2 regions of the Lysinibacillus sp. GJ-1 genome follow, and region 1 is predicted to be linked to the other one. Evidence: a T-box and tRNA genes for the amino acid it is inferred to sense, from the RefSeq annotation. Region 1 holds a T-box; the other holds one or more tRNA genes.
The links. The T-box of region 1 lies ahead of ileS (isoleucine--tRNA ligase). A T-box ahead of a tRNA ligase gene usually reads a tRNA of that ligase, here a tRNA-Ile.
Positions count from the first base shown of each region.

Region 2: it has a tRNA-Ile gene. The T-box ahead of ileS (isoleucine--tRNA ligase) is inferred to sense a tRNA for this amino acid. The anticodon was not compared.

Region 1 is NZ_CP088912.1:935,218-943,259, forward strand. It holds gene LO754_RS04310 (YlmH family RNA-binding protein) at 1-543, shown strand, start outside; gene LO754_RS04315 (DivIVA domain-containing protein) at 639-1,163, shown strand; T-box leader at 1,275-1,496, shown strand; gene ileS (isoleucine--tRNA ligase) at 1,689-4,457, shown strand; gene LO754_RS04325 (AraC family transcriptional regulator) at 4,641-5,819, opposite strand; gene LO754_RS04330 (DUF485 domain-containing protein) at 6,065-6,394, shown strand; gene LO754_RS04335 (sodium/solute symporter) at 6,418-7,986, shown strand.
Region 2 is NZ_CP088912.1:3,662,217-3,670,258, forward strand. It holds gene LO754_RS18040 (MerR family transcriptional regulator) at 1-656, opposite strand, end outside; gene LO754_RS18045 (DUF7683 domain-containing protein) at 837-1,607, opposite strand; gene dpaL (diaminopropionate ammonia-lyase) at 1,975-3,186, opposite strand; tRNA gene LO754_RS18055 (tRNA-Glu) at 3,356-3,427, opposite strand; tRNA gene LO754_RS18060 (tRNA-Ser) at 3,430-3,520, opposite strand; tRNA gene LO754_RS18065 (tRNA-Asn) at 3,534-3,610, opposite strand; tRNA gene LO754_RS18070 (tRNA-Ile) at 3,615-3,688, opposite strand; tRNA gene LO754_RS18075 (tRNA-Gly) at 3,691-3,764, opposite strand; tRNA gene LO754_RS18080 (tRNA-Phe) at 3,773-3,845, opposite strand; tRNA gene LO754_RS18085 (tRNA-Asp) at 3,874-3,949, opposite strand; tRNA gene LO754_RS18090 (tRNA-Met) at 3,953-4,027, opposite strand; tRNA gene LO754_RS18095 (tRNA-Ser) at 4,082-4,174, opposite strand; tRNA gene LO754_RS18100 (tRNA-Ile) at 4,190-4,266, opposite strand; tRNA gene LO754_RS18105 (tRNA-Met) at 4,274-4,347, opposite strand; tRNA gene LO754_RS18110 (tRNA-Pro) at 4,467-4,543, opposite strand; tRNA gene LO754_RS18115 (tRNA-Arg) at 4,553-4,629, opposite strand; tRNA gene LO754_RS18120 (tRNA-Gly) at 4,732-4,806, opposite strand; tRNA gene LO754_RS18125 (tRNA-Leu) at 4,855-4,939, opposite strand; tRNA gene LO754_RS18130 (tRNA-Lys) at 4,963-5,038, opposite strand; tRNA gene LO754_RS18135 (tRNA-Thr) at 5,045-5,120, opposite strand; tRNA gene LO754_RS18140 (tRNA-Val) at 5,124-5,199, opposite strand; rRNA gene rrf (5S ribosomal RNA) at 5,210-5,323, opposite strand; gene LO754_RS18150 (cysteine desulfurase family protein) at 5,914-6,999, opposite strand; gene nadB (L-aspartate oxidase) at 7,099-8,042, shown strand, end outside.

The DNA of each region.
Region 1 (8,042 bases):
AAGGAAGATTACCAGCTGAAAGTCTTTACTATTCACTATCCTGCAAGGTTTGTGCAATTGCGTCATCCAGATGTACTCGGTGCCCTTTTATCTTTAGGGCTTGATCGTGCCAAATTCGGGGATATTCGTGTCAATGAACAACAAGTACAGTTTGTGGTGGCAAAAGAGGTGGCAGATTATGTACGCCTTCATTTAACGGGGATTGGGAAAGTAAAAGTACATGTCGAATCGATGAAAGAGTTTCAAGTGCTGATCGAAAATGAAGAGGACTGGCAGGAGGAGTCACATACGGTTTCTTCAATGCGTTTAGATGTCATTATCGCAACCGTATTAAAGATTTCTCGTCAAAAAGCCCAAGCACTTATTACGGGAAAGAAAGTGCGAGTAAACTGGACTGAACGAGATGCAGTTGCTTTTGAATGTCAAGAAGGTGATATTTTGTCAGTACGTGGAAGTGGTCGAGTGAAAATAATAATGACTGAAGGCCGAACAAAGAAAGATAAAATCCGTTTACAAATCGGTCGATTGACCCAAAAAGGCTAAAAAACATGTAATTTCCATTTATTTTTACTGCTAAGTTGTTAGAACAATTGTATAATAAGAATTACGAATGTACATGTAAAGGAGAGAAGGATCGTATGCCATTATCACCTATTGATATACATAATAAGGAGTTTACAAAATCTTTCAGAGGTTATGCTGAAGATGAAGTAAATGAATTTTTAGATCAAATCATTAAAGATTATGAAAAACTACTGCGTGAGAAAAAAGAAGTCGATAAGCAATTAGAAATGGCTTTAGAGCAAGCGAGACATTTTAATTCTTTAGAGGAAACATTACAAAAATCTATAGTTGTTGCCCAAGAGGCGGCTGATGAAGTACGCAGAAATTCGCAAAAAGAAGCAAAGCTTATTGTGAAGGAAGCAGAAAAAAATGCTGATCGCATCGTCAATGAGGCATTAACGAAAGCACGTAAAGTAACAATCGAGATAGATGAACTGAAAAAACAATCAAAGGTTTTCCGCAATCGTTTTAAAATGCTTGTAGAAGCACAGTTAGATTTACTGAATGCAGATGATTGGGATCATTTATTGCAGTATGATATTGATTTAACCGAAATTCAGTCTTCTGTTGAGGAAGCACAAGAGTCAGAAGAAATGTAAATAAGGCTTTTACTTAAAAAAGTGAAGGTATCATGTGATGAATATGACTTGACGCAATTCGTGGATTTCCATATACTATTGTAATAGTAAATAAAATAAGCACTTATATGCATAGAGGCAGAGACGAAGACAGTATTTGTTAGGCGTTGACAAGCGATTTGGGGATAGTGGGAGCCCATACAAGCAAATAACAAAGAAAATCACTTCTGAGCTAAATAACTGAACGGCTAGTAAGTTATTTCGGAGCGCACAACGTTAACGTGCTTTCAAGCGGTAGTATATTATGTACTACAACTAGGGTGGTACCGCGAGTTCAAGCTTCTCGTCCCTTACAGGGATTGAGGGGCTTTTTTGTTGTTACTGTTTTGACTTTGGGGCATCATTCGCAGGACATTCGAAATAGCATTGTTTAAATATTAAGCGCAAGTCGTGTTGCATTCACTTTGCTGAGGCTTTTAAGAAGCTGTATGCCATGGATGCTAAGCAGTTGTTCTCTGTTTGCAAAAAATAAAGGAGGAATTACAAATGGTTGAATATAAAGAAACCTTATTAATGCCGAAAACGGATTTTCCTATGCGTGGGAACTTACCAGCAAATGAACCAAAAATGCAAGAAAAATGGAATGAGATGGACATCAATAAATTACAAATGGAGCGTACAGCTGGTCGCCCAGAGTATGTGTTACATGATGTCCCTCCATATGCAAATGGTGATATTCATATTGGCCATGCGTTAAATAAAGTGATAAAAGATATGATTACACGCCATCGCTCCATGACTGGCTATCATGTCAACTATATTCCAGGTTGGGATACACATGGTTTACCAATTGAACAAGCTTTAACAAACAAAGGTGTTAAACGTAAAGAAATGTCCATTGCAGATTTCCGTGAGCTTTGTGAAAAATATGCTTATGAGCAAATTGACAATCAGCGTGCACAATTCCGCCGTCTAGGCATTCGTGGCGATTGGGAAAACCCATATATTACGTTAAAACCAGAATTTGAAGCGCGTCAAATTGAAGTATTCGGTAAAATGGCGGAAAAAGGCTATATTTATAAAGGCTTAAAACCAGTATATTGGTCGCCTTCATCTGAGTCTGCATTAGCGGAAGCAGAAATTGAATATAAAGATGTTAAATCAGCTTCTATTTATGTCAGCTTTGCCCTTAAAGATGCAAAAGGCGTTGTGCCAGCCGATGCGAAATTTATTATTTGGACGACTACACCTTGGACACTACCTGCAAACTTAGGGATTTCGTTAAATCCAGAGTTTATCTATGTAGTTGTGGCAGTAGCAGATAAAAAATTCATTATCGCGAAAGAATTGTTAGAAACAGTTGCAAAAGAGCTTGAATGGGAAACGTACGAAGTTGTGCAAGAAGTAAAAGGGGAAGCATTAGATCGTCTTGTAGCCCAACATCCATTTTACGACCGTGAATCGCTTGTGATGGTCGGAGAACATGTTTCTGCGGAAGCAGGTACAGGTTGTGTTCATACAGCTCCAGGACATGGTGAAGATGACTATCAAATTGGGAAAGCTTATGGTTTACCTATTCTTAGTCCAGTGGATAACAGCGGTTGTTATACAGACGAAGCACCAGGTTTTGAAGGTGTCTTCTACAATGATGCAAATAAAATGGTTACTGCCAAATTAGAAGAAGTTGGCGCATTAGAAAAATTAAGCTTCTTTACGCACTCGTATCCACATGACTGGCGTACAAAAAAACCAGTTATTTATCGTGCTACACCACAATGGTTTGCGTCTATCGATGCCTTCCGTGATGAATTATTAGCAGCGGTTAAATCGACGACATTCACACCTGCTTGGGGTGAAACACGTCTTTATAATATGATTCGTGATCGTGGCGATTGGGTTATTTCTCGTCAACGTGCATGGGGTGTACCAATTCCAATTTTCTATGCTGAAAATGGTGAACCAATCATTACACCAGAAACAATTGCGCATATTTCTGCATTATTCCGTGAGCATGGTTCAAATATTTGGTTCCAAATGACTGCGAAAGAATTATTGCCAGAAGGCTTTACACATCCAGGTAGCCCGAATGGTGAGTTTACGAAAGAAAATGATATTATGGACGTTTGGTTTGACTCAGGTTCATCTCACCAAGGTGTGCTAGTTGAACGTGGACTGAAATATCCAGCGGATCTTTACTTAGAAGGTTCTGATCAACACCGTGGATGGTTTAACTCTTCGTTAATTACATCTGTGGCGATTAATGGCTATGCGCCTTATAAAGGCTTATTAACGCATGGTTTCGTTCTTGATGGCGATGGTCGCAAAATGAGTAAGTCACTAGGAAACGTTATTATCCCTCAAAAGGTAATGGACCAATATGGTGCTGATATTTTACGTCTATGGGTAGCATCTGTAGATTATACGGCTGATGTGCGTATTTCTATGGATATGTTAAAACAAGTGTCTGAAGTGTACCGTAAAATCCGTAATACATTCCGTTTCTTACACGGTAATGTAGCTGATTTCAATCCACAACAAGATCGTGTAGCCTATGCAGATTTACGCGAAATGGATCAATACATTTATATGCGTTTACAAGATGTCTTAAAAACGGTGCGTGGTGCTTACGACCGCTATGATTTTGCGGCTGTCTACCATGCAGTGAATAACTTTGTTGCTGTAGAATTATCTTCTTTCTACTTAGACATCGCAAAAGATGTTGTTTATATTGAAGGGCATGACAATAAAGACCGTCGTGCAATGCAAACAGTCATGTATGATACATTAATGACATTAGTAAAAGTCATGACACCAATTATTCCACATACAACGGATGAGGTGTGGTCTTACTTACATGCACAAGGTGTTGTAGAAGAGATGTCAGTGCAATTAACTGATTTCCCATCAGTAGATGAGCAAGCAAACTTTGATGAGCTTCGTGGCAAATGGGCAGCGATTATCGGAGTGCGTGATGATATTCTAAAAGCATTAGAAGAAGCGCGTAATGCTAAAACAATCGGTAAGTCTCTTGAAGCAAAAATAACAGTTTATGCTAACCAAGAAGTGTTAACATTATTGCATGATGCCAACATTGATTTTGCCCAACTTTCTATCGTTTCTGCTTTTGAGGTAGCAGCAATTGAATCAGCTCCTGCTGAAGCGTTAGCGTTAGAACATGTTTCCATTGTTGTTGAAAAAGCAACAGGCGAAAAGTGTGAGCGTTGCTGGTCAATTTCTGCAACAGTTGGAACAAATGAAGCACATCCAACAGTGTGTGCTCGTTGTGCCGAAGTTGTTGAAAAATATTATGTATAAAAATTAATGAACAATGAGCAGCTCGATGATTTTAGATCGGCTGCTCATTTTTTTTAAATGCGTGGAACATGTTGAACATACCGATCCAAATTAAGAACATAGTGGAAAGTAGACCATAAATGGGAGATAAGCGAGGATATCTAGATGAATAGCTTTTAGGATACAAACATGCAAAAGTAACCTTTATTTAAACAATATTTCAATTGTGTTTCGGTAATCCGTTGGAGATATTCCTACATATTTTTTAAATGTAAGGCTGTAATAATTGGGTGTATTAAAGCCCGAGCTTGCTGCGATTTTTTCAATGGTGTAGTCAAATTTCCGCAAGTAGGGGAGTGTTTTGATAATGCGTGTATACGCTACATAATCGACAAAATTACGACCCGTTTCTTTTTTAAATAATCGGCTAAAGTGAGTAGGACTAAAATTAATAGATTTCGCTACATCGCTAATAACTAGCTGTTCATCGTAATGCTCTTCAATGTAGTGAATAGCCTTTTGTAGCTGTTCATGCTTCGTTAAATCCTCATAAAATCGTATATGAATATTATCGACGGGTGGCTTTCTACGTGCTTTTCTAGCTTGACTATAGGATTCTTTGACTTGCATAGATTGCAAAAAAACACCACCAATGCCCATAAAAAGATGGATACTATAATCGTTTTTCAATTGCTCGATTACCGTCAGTAAAGTAGTGACGCCTTCTGTCCAATGTTTAAAAGATGTATACGTTATAGGAATCCGCATTAGCAGTAATAAGTAACGCTCGAAATTTAAAAAGGACAACGGTGCTTTATCGGCAAAATGTTGACGAAAAACATTTGTAATTACACTACTAGCATCGTAAGGAATTGGTCGGTTTTGCTGAATATCTACGTAGCCTTGAATTAAGAAAACGATATTGGGAATACAGTCAGTTGATAAAAAGGAAGAGGCTTGTACAATTTCCTGTTCATTGTTGATTTCTCCCCGTATTAAGCGTCTTAAAAACGCTTCGCGAAACGGCGATGTATGATCTTGAGGGAATTGTTGCGAAAGTTCAAGCATCGTGACTGTACTTGCTTGCTGTTCTTTATGGGAAGTATAAAGCTTTTTTACAATTCGTAAAAACTTTTGTTTGTGCAACGGTTTTATAAGAAGTGCTTGTAAATTTAATTCAATGGCAATACCTGCCGAGTACGCTAGGTGTACTGCAACAATTGGGACAATAATACTGTTAGGATAATGTTTCTTTAACCGATTGACCTTAATCCAATCAAATAATCCCCTAATTTCATAGACGAATATAACTACCTCGTGTGCACGTGGTTGTGTACATTCAGTAAATGTGTTAGGGAGGAATTCTTCTAACCACCCTAGCATTTGCTGTTTTTCAATTGAATTCTCAACGTACCATACGACGCCTAAAATACTAAACAGCCCCTTTCTAAAGTCAAAAAATATAATGAAGGTTACTAGAAATATTTTAACTTAAAATAGCAATATTTTGTACTAATACAGCAAAATATTGTACCTATATTATTGGAAAAATAGAATAGAATAGTTGTAGTGAATAATAATTTGAAATTTCAGATAATTATTCGTCTATACAAAAGGGGGTTAGTAATATGGCAGGAAGTCATGATTACGAGTACGTAGAAGCTGGAACTGTAGATGTGAAAGATTTGCCACCGTTAGATCCGACAACACATAAAATTATGAAGGATGAGTTTACTACAGGATTTAGCTTAACGGTATTTTATTTTATTTTAATTTTTACTATTCCAGTAATGAATTGGTTTGCTCCTGAATTTGCGTTTAAGAAATTGTGGGGCGGTATGACCGTTACTTGGTTTGTCACGACAATCGTCATGATGTTGATGGCTTTTGTGATTGCGTTTGTGCATACGACATTGTATGAAAAGCGCTTGAAAAAATATGAGATGTCAACGAAGTAGTGCAACTTAAGGGGGTAGGTTGAATGTTAGAGACAATTTTAGAACCAAAAATGTTATTAACGATTGCCCTAATGGCAACGATTGTATACATTACGTATTTAACGAAAAAAAATACAACAGCATCTGATTTCTTCGTTGGGGGACGGAGCTTTGGATGGTTTACGAACGGTTCAGCTATCGGGGGAGACTATTTAAGTGCAGCTACATTTTTAGGGATTGCTGGTTTAACCTTTCAATTAGGCTATGATGGAGCCTATTATGCATTTTGCTTCTCGATTGGTTTGACGCTATTAGCCATTTTTGTTGCTGTGCCATTAAGAAGATTTGGTGCATTTACCGTAGCAGACTTTTTAGCCTATCGCTTTCATAGTAGACGAGCTCGTTTAGCCGCAGTCATTGTAGTTTTAGCCATTTCAGGTTTCTATGCGGCGCCACAGCTACTAGGCGCAGCACAAATATTAAGTATGTTCTTTGGGACTTCTTATGAATTTGGCATTATTTTTACATGTGTCGTGATGATTTTCTATGTAGGAATCGGTGGTATGAAGGGCACGACGATCAACCAAGCATTAGAGCTGTGGATTCGTCTAGGTGCATTCATTGTGATGCTTATTGCAGCGATGTATGGTGGCTTGCATTATGATAAAATTTTAGCAGCTATCAATTCCTTTAATGGACCTATTACTGGGACATCACCGTATGCCTTGGATGGAAGTGATATAAATTTTGATGGTGCCGCGTGGACGGGGACAGGCTTCTATTTCCCGACGTTTTGGCAAACGATTAGTATGACCATTGGTTTAGCATTAGGTACGATAGGGTTACCGCATATTTTATTGCGTTTTTATACAAATCCTAGTGCTAAGGCTGCACGTAAATCTGCTTTAATGGCGATTGGTATTGCGAGTGCATTCTTCTTGTTAGCCGTATTTTTAGGGGTTGTTGGTCGTGCTATTTTCATTTCAGGTACTGCGAGTGAGGAAGTAATGAGAGATTTAGTGCTTGGTGGCAATAACATGGTTATTCCAACAACGGCGCTTGCATTAGGGGGCGATTGGCTGCTCGGTCTTGTGATTGCAGGGGCATTTGCTGCTATTTTCTCTAACTTATCAGGATTATTTATTACTAGCTCTGGTGCATTAGCGCATGATTTATATGCTAGCTTTATGAAAAAAGATATTACACAAAAACAGCGTGTAGTTGCTGGAAAAGTGGCGATTGTTATTTTAGGTATTCTATATGGCGGACTTGGGTTACTCGTAAAGGATGCTTCCATCGGTCATTTAGTTGCTTTAGCATTTACGGTTGCCGCAAGTACATTTACACCAATCTTTATTTTAGGTATTTGGTGGAGAGGGATGACCGAAAAAGGAGCAATTGCAGGGTTAGTGATTGGTCTCCTCGTGTCGATGTGGATGATTTTCTTACCAGGGACACTTCCAAGTTTCCTACAATTCAAAATCCCTGGCATCGTAACAGTACCAGTCGGTTTCCTATCCGTTATTGTCGTGTCATTATTAGATCGTAAAGTACCTGCTGATGTAAACGATTTCATGAAGCGAGTGCACTCGAAGGAATCGGAAACTGCATAGATGATTAACATTGCACGTTTTTTCTTTTAGTGAAGATAGCATAGACGGTAGGAGGC
Region 2 (8,042 bases), 2.0 Mb from region 1:
TGTGCTAAACCAGCATGTGCTTCCTTTGTATATTGCGGCCACGAAAAGCTCAGCCAACGCTTATGCAGTTCTGCCACTTCCATGGCGACATCATGTTTCACGTCGCCTATAGCCATTGCCTCTTTTAATCGTTCAAATAGTTGCTGTTCGAGTTGCTGCATTGCCTTATATTGTTCCTCTGATAAATTCTTAAACTTCGCATTCGATGCATCGACCTTTTCATGGCCGTAGTTTGCACGAATTTCTTTACCGTATTGTTTTTCATTTTCTTCAATCAGCAATTCTTTAAAGCCTTCAAATTTCTCTTCGTTTGTCATTGGTTGTTCCTCCTCAATCGATTGAATGGTTTGTTCCACTGTTTTTAATAATTGATCTAGCTGTTTTTTTCGTTGTAATAAAGCATCACGATGTGTTTTTAATGCCGCTTTATGTTGAAAATCAGGTGCATGAATAATGTTGTGAATGGTTTCAAGCTTCATATCTAACGCTTTATAAAACAAAATTTGCTGAAGAATATCGACTTCTTGTTGCCCATAAAAGCGATACCCTGCTTCATTTGTTCTTGCCGGCTTTAGTAAATCAATTTCATCATAATACCGCAACGTTCTCGTACTTACTCCTGACAATTTAGCAAGCTGTAAAATGGTATACTCCATTGCTTTCACCTCCATATTTATACTGTAAACCTTTCCGCAGCGTTAAGGTCAAGGGGATATTTATATAAGTCTGCCGTAAGGGAAAAATAAAAAGATCTGTGTCCACTTCACCCAGGAACAGATCTTAGAAGTTGCTTATAATATTTGGTTAACTTTTTAGAGTAGCTCAGTACAGTTAGGTTAATCCCCCGCACTTAGATAATATTGATACTTATTCGTATCTATTTTATGTCTTAATTTTTTTTGAAAAAATTGTTGGTTACTCGCTGTAATTGGAAATAACCCGATAACCGGATGAATATTTGAAAGATGCAATATTTCTCTATATTCCTCTATTGAAATGTCAGTTAGTATTTCCTCACCTACTACGGTGTCTTCATTAATTGGCGTCCACATTATCATTCTTTCGATGTTCTCTTCATTGATATAAAATGGAGAAACCATTTCTTCTACAAATAAATTGTTTTCCCGAGCAAATTGTAATGGTTCCTCTTGATAATTATTTGTTCCAATAAACATATAATAGTCATCTCCAAAATGCACAAAAAAATCTATAGTTATGAAATGACAATATATGAAACCTCTTAATACCATTTTAGAAATAAGAGGGATTTGATCAATCGATACTTCTTGATCATCTTTTAATTGAAAATTGTCTAATTTTTCATCATACAATTGATTATACAGAGCACAATTACTATCTACATCAATATAAGTCATGTTAATCATTGTTAATGATTTTATATGATTGACCTCTAAAAACTTCATGATTGTATTAATATAGGCTGTTTCGACCTTTAAATATTTTTCTAATGTAAAAGTTTCACCATTAATTGTCTTCCCAATGTGAGCTGGGCTTGTCCATTCCAATTTCGTGTAATGCCCTTCATTATTTCTGAAGTCAGGATTATATTTCGTTATCCTCCATTGATATTTTATGTGATTATTCACTTTTATCACCTCTTCCTTTATCATAAACTGTACAAATACCCCAGTTTTGTTCACATTCTTTAGAAGAAAATGCTATAGAATCTAAGCTAGCTTCTTTAGAACGCATCCTATGAGAAATATTGATAATAACAAGAAGATAGGATAAAAGTATCTAATTTCTATTAAACCTCCTAACTAATTAAATGTATGAAAATTCCGTTAATTTAAAAGTTAAGCCTACATCTTGTAAACACATATATTTTAATTCCTACTAAAAGCTAAATATTGAGATATTCCGTATATAAGTAAAAATATTTTATAAAATGGATAAATAATTTGCAAGAATTAATATAAAAAAGCATCTCAGTATCCAAGATGCTCACCTTTCCTATTTAGCATACTTCCCATGCCACACTATATTTCTGTAGTTTTCTACGTCTGTGTCTCCCTCTGTACTAACAAACAATATCTTTGACTTTGGATTGAGCTGTAAAGCGACCTTTAAATCATAGTAATCCTTATTTGTCATTAATTCATAAAAACATCCAAATGGCGCTGCTCCTGATTCTCCTGCAACAATACGATTATCCGCTCCAAGTGGATTTCCCAAGACACGCATACCCGTTGCAGCTACTCTCTCACTACAACTAATACTTACCTTTGTATATGTTTTTAAAATATCCCAAGCGATAGGATTAGGCTCCCCACATGCTAAGCCAGCCATAATGGTTTGCATTTCTCCACCGACAGTAACAAACTGTCCAGTACCTCGGTTAAAACTCTCATAGAAGCAATTAGCTGCATCAGGTTCAATTAAAACAAATGTTAGTTGTTGTCCATAATATTGTTGTAAAAAAGCGACAATAGCTCCTGCAAATGAACCTACACCTGCCTGTAAAAATACATGGGTCGGTGCTTCTTGCAGATGGTCAACAATCTCTTTTGCCAATGTTGTATAGCCTTGCATAATCCATAATGGAATCTCTTCGTACCCTTCCCACATTGTATCCTGTATCACTATCCAGCCATTATCCTCTGCAAGCTGTGAGGTATACCTTACCGTTTCATCATAATTCATTGAAGTGATTTCTGCATATGCGCCCTCATTTTTAATATTTTGCAAGCGCTCTTCCGCACTACCAGCAGGCATATAAATTCGCGCCTTACAGCCAAGTTCCCTTGCTGCCCAAGCAACCCCGCGCCCATGATTGCCATCTGTCGTTGAAATAAAGGTACAGTCGCCTAATTTTTCTTTCACTTCAGGTAGTTTTAATTGTTCAAAAGACAATTCATCAATATTTTGATCTAGCAATTTCGCAACATATTTGCCAATCGCATAAATACCACCTAACACCTTAAACGCATTTAAACCAAAGCGATAGGATTCATCTTTAACAAAAATCTTACTGACCCCGAGATGCATTGCTAAAGCATCTAAATCATGTATAGGTGTTTTTTCAAAATTTTCATATGTATGATGGAATCTTTCCACACAATTAACCTGTTCTACTGTAAAATTTTGCAGTAAATCTTTACATTGTTGTAAGTTCTCTTGCAAAAGATATTGCCGATTATACACCCATCTTAAATTTTCGCTCATTCGTATGATCCCCCTTTATAATTGCTTATACCTATATTACCTAATATTGCTATTAAAGAGAATCATCATTGTATTCATAAATAGACAATGGGAAACGATGCACTCTCAATTTTTCAATCTAGCAAAAAAAACGCAGTAAATGTGTAATCACATTTACTGCGTTTTAGTATGACCCCTACGGGATTCGAACCCGTGTTACCGCCGTGAAAGGGCGGTGTCTTAACCACTTGACCAAAGGGCCAATGGCGGAGAAGGAGGGATTTGAACCCTCGCGCCGGTTACCCGACCTACACCCTTAGCAGGGGCGCCTCTTCAGCCTCTTGAGTACTTCCCCATAAATAAAAAAATGGCTCCGAAGGCAGGACTCGAACCTGCGACAACCTGATTAACAGTCAGGTGCTACTACCAACTGAGCTACTTCGGAATAATGGTGGTAAATGGACTCGAACCATCGACCTCACGCTTATCAGGCGTGCGCTCTAACCAGCTGAGCTATAGGCCCATTGGAGCGGGTGATGGGAATCGAACCCACGACATCAGCTTGGAAGGCTGAGGTTTTACCATTAAACTACACCCGCGTATATGATGGGTCAGGACGGAATCGAACCGCCGACACTTAGAGCTTCAATCTAATGCTCTACCAACTGAGCTACTGACCCATATACTTTTACTGAACCTATTTTAAAATGGCGGTCCCGACCGGGATCGAACCGGCGATCTCCTGCGTGACAGGCAGGCATGTTAACCGCTACACCACGGGACCACTTGGTTGCGGGGGCTGGATTTGAACCAACGACCTTCGGGTTATGAGCCCGACGAGCTACCACTGCTCCACCCCGCGATAATATGTTTATTCACTTCGAGTTTTTTGTACACCATTTACTAAAATTAAAACTGGAGGAGGTAGAGGGATTCGAACCCCCGCGCGGTGTTACCCGCCTGTCGGTTTTCAAGACCGATCCCTTCAGCCAGACTTGGGTATACCTCCGTACTATTATATAAATGGTGGACCTTGCAGGACTCGAACCTGCGACCGGACGGTTATGAGCCGTCTGCTCTAACCAACTGAGCTAAAGGTCCTTTAAGATGGCGGCAGAGGGGATCGAACCCCCGACCTTACGGGTATGAACCGTACGCTCTAGCCAGCTGAGCTACGCCGCCAGGATCTTTATACTGGTTATAAATTATGGTGGAGCCTAGCGGGATCGAACCGCTGACCTCCTGCGTGCAAGGCAGGCGCTCTCCCAGCTGAGCTACCATAAATTACAGATTTTTGGAAATGGTCGGGAAGACAGGATTCGAACCTGCGACCCCTTGGTCCCAAACCAAGTGCTCTACCAAGCTGAGCTACTTCCCGTTCATTTATTGGCGCGCCCGGCAGGAGTCGAACCCACAACCTTCTGATCCGTAGTCAGACGCTCTATCCAATTGAGCTACGGGCGCTTGATAAAAAATGGTGCCGAGGGGAATCGAACCGGCACGGTAGTCACCTACCGCAGGATTTTAAGTCCTGTGCGTCTGCCAGTTCCGCCACCCCGGCACATTTGGAGCGGAAGACGAGGTTCGAACTCGCGACCCCCACCTTGGCAAGGTGGTGTTCTACCACTGAACTACTTCCGCATGTGCATAAGATTATTTATCCTGGCAATTATATAAATTCAAATAAAATGGTGCGGGTGAAGGGAGTCGAACCCCCACGCCTCGCGGCGCTAGATCCTAAGTCTAGTGCGTCTGCCAATTCCGCCACACCCGCATTTTATTGTTGGCAATTAAAAATGGTGAGCCATGAAGGACTCGAACCTTCGACCCTCTGATTAAAAGTCAGATGCTCTACCAACTGAGCTAATGGCTCAAAAAATGGTGCCGGCTATAGGAATCGAACCCACGACCTACTGATTACAAGTCAGTTGCTCTACCTGCTGAGCTAAACCGGCATATGGTGGAGGATGACGGGCTCGAACCGCCGACCCTCTGCTTGTAAGGCAGATGCTCTCCCAGCTGAGCTAATCCTCCTGGGTATTATGCCTAGCGACGTCCTACTCTCACAGGGGAAGCCCCAACTACCATCGGCGCTAAAGAGCTTAACTTCCGTGTTCGGTATGGGAACGGGTGTGACCTCTTTGCCATCATCACTAGACTATATTTCGACTTTCAATACAAAGTATTACTGCATTAGCTTTATGCGTTCGGTCAGTTGCGTACTAGAGTAAGCTTCTTCCTTCTCTCAACCGCTTTTGCGAATAGCTTTTATCTCGAAACTCTTATGTATTTCGTTTTGAAGTTGTTTACCTGTCCTTCAAGACAAGAATTATTGTATAACGTTTATCTAGAGAATGCAACACTTTTTTATAAAAAAAAGAAATTATTACTTTTTAAAGATATTTTTGTTATGTGAGAGAATTTATCGCTCTGCTAACCATTATAGCAATTGTTTTTCCAAAAGAAAACATTTTATTTACACAAATCAATAAAATAGTTAAATTGTCGACAAAGAGATGTATATTTTTAACGAACGCTACTACTGTTTCTTTAATGGTGTGCTCGTTTGCATCGCTATGGAAGAGGTAGCTTTTACGCCTTTGCAACAATAAAATTATAGATGGCTTTTGCAGTTATCACTTAAAGCCCATGCTTACGTCAAGAAGCAATTTATTAGAACAAAGAAGCCTTTAATTTTTACAGGAAGTGATTTATCAGAAAAATTAAAGGCTTTTTTCAATACCTAATTTATTTTAGAATGTTAGACAATGCAAAGGTTAATTGATCAATTTCTTCAAATGTTGTTGTTGGTCCAAATGATATTCTAAAAAACTGTCGTGCTTCCTCCATTGTATAACCCATTGATATAATTGCTTTTGTGCCAGATTCACTGTGTATATCACAAGCACTACCAGTTGAAATACAAATACCGGCTTCGTTTAATTTGAGTAACACGTATTGCCCTTCCACTTTGTCCATCATCAAACCACATATATTAGGTAGTTGCCTCACACACTTAATTAATCGACAAGTTGGTGGTAAATGGCTTTGTAGATATTGACGCAACAATTCATAATGTTGACGCTCAAAATGATAGTTTTCAATGGCTGACGCAAAAGCCACAATGGCAGGTGTATCTAATGTTCCACCACGTAAACCACGTTCATGTGTTACGCCGGGTGTTAAAGACGGCACTCGAATTTGAGGATTTACAAATATTGCCCCACATCCTTTTGGTCCTCCTATTTTATGGGCAGAAATGGTAATTGCATCTACATTTGCACAAAAAGAAGTAGTTGGTAGCTTACAAAAGGACTGTACACAATCTACATGAAAAAATATATTTTGACTGTTTGCTATTAAAGCAATTTCTTCCACTGGTTGGATAGAGCCTATTTCAGAATTTACATGTTGAATTGTTATTAATGCTGTATCCTCTTTTATAGCCTCTCGTACCTGATTGACTTGAATACACCCATCCAGTTGTAAAGGTAATTTTGTAACGGAATAACCCATTTTCTCAAGTGTATTCAATGCTGCATGGACAGACGTATGCTCAGCTTGCGATGAAATTATATGCTTGCCTTTTTTTGAAGCTAAAGCCAGTGATAAAATCGATAGTAAATTCCCTTCTGTTCCGCTTCCAGTAAAAATAATCCCATCACTTTTAACGCCGAGTTTTCTTGCTACGATAGCTCTCGCCTGTTCTACAAAGTAATTTGCTTGTCCTCCTAAATCATGCAAACTTGCACTATTTCCATAATAACGTTTTGCCACTTCACAATAAGCTTCAAGTGCTTTATTCGACATTGGAGATGTTGCTGCATAATCCATGTAAATCATCTAATTCTCCCTTTCTAGTCATCAAGTCTTGTTTTCCTTTTTATTTTATGTAAAGATATGTGTCAAGACAACTGTAAAGAAGGTAGACCTATGGATGTAAAGACAGACATACTCATTATTGGTAGTGGCATTGCATCACTTCAAGCAGCACGACTACTTGGACAGTATTTTCAAGTACAGATTGTTACGAAATCCTCTGTTAAAATGAGTAGCTCTTATCGTGCACAAGGAGGCATAGCTGCCGTTACTAGTCCTGAAGATCATACAAATTTGCATATTGCTGATACATTAGCTGCCGGTGAATACCATCACGAGAAAAAATTTGTTGAAACACTTATAAAAGATGGTTCTACCATTATGAGGAAATTTCTCTTAGAGGGATTGCCCATCGATCGGCAAGAAACCGGTGAACCGGCACTTGGCTTAGAAGGAGCCCATAGTCATCATCGTATTTTACATGCTGGGGGCGATAGGACTGGTCAAATATTGATTGATTACTTACTTAAACACCTACCGTCAAATATTTCTATTCATTGCAATGAATTGGCTTTTGAATTGATGTTAAACAGCAATGGCGAGTGTATTGGCGTCATGACAAAGGGTGAAGAAGGATTAAAACGTTACTTTGCCCATCATGTCATTCTTGCTACAGGTGGTGCAGGTGCTCTTTATCCAAGCACTTCTAACTATGCAACGAATACGGGAGATGGTATTGCATTAGCATATCGCGCAGGCGCTGCCATCAGTGATATGGAATTTATGCAATTTCATCCAAGTTTATTATGGTGTGATGGCGAGGCTAAAGGATTGGTCTCTGAAGCTGTTCGAGGCGCTGGAGGTATTTTTGTTAATGCACAGCGTGAACCTATTATGACAGGTGTACATCCACTGCTAGATTTAGCACCACGTCATGTTACTGCCCACACATTATATACAAAGCGCGCATCTGGGCAAGAAACATTTATTGATATTACAAACATTCAGCACTTTGAAGAGAAATTCCCTACGATTACAAAACTTTGCATTGACAACGG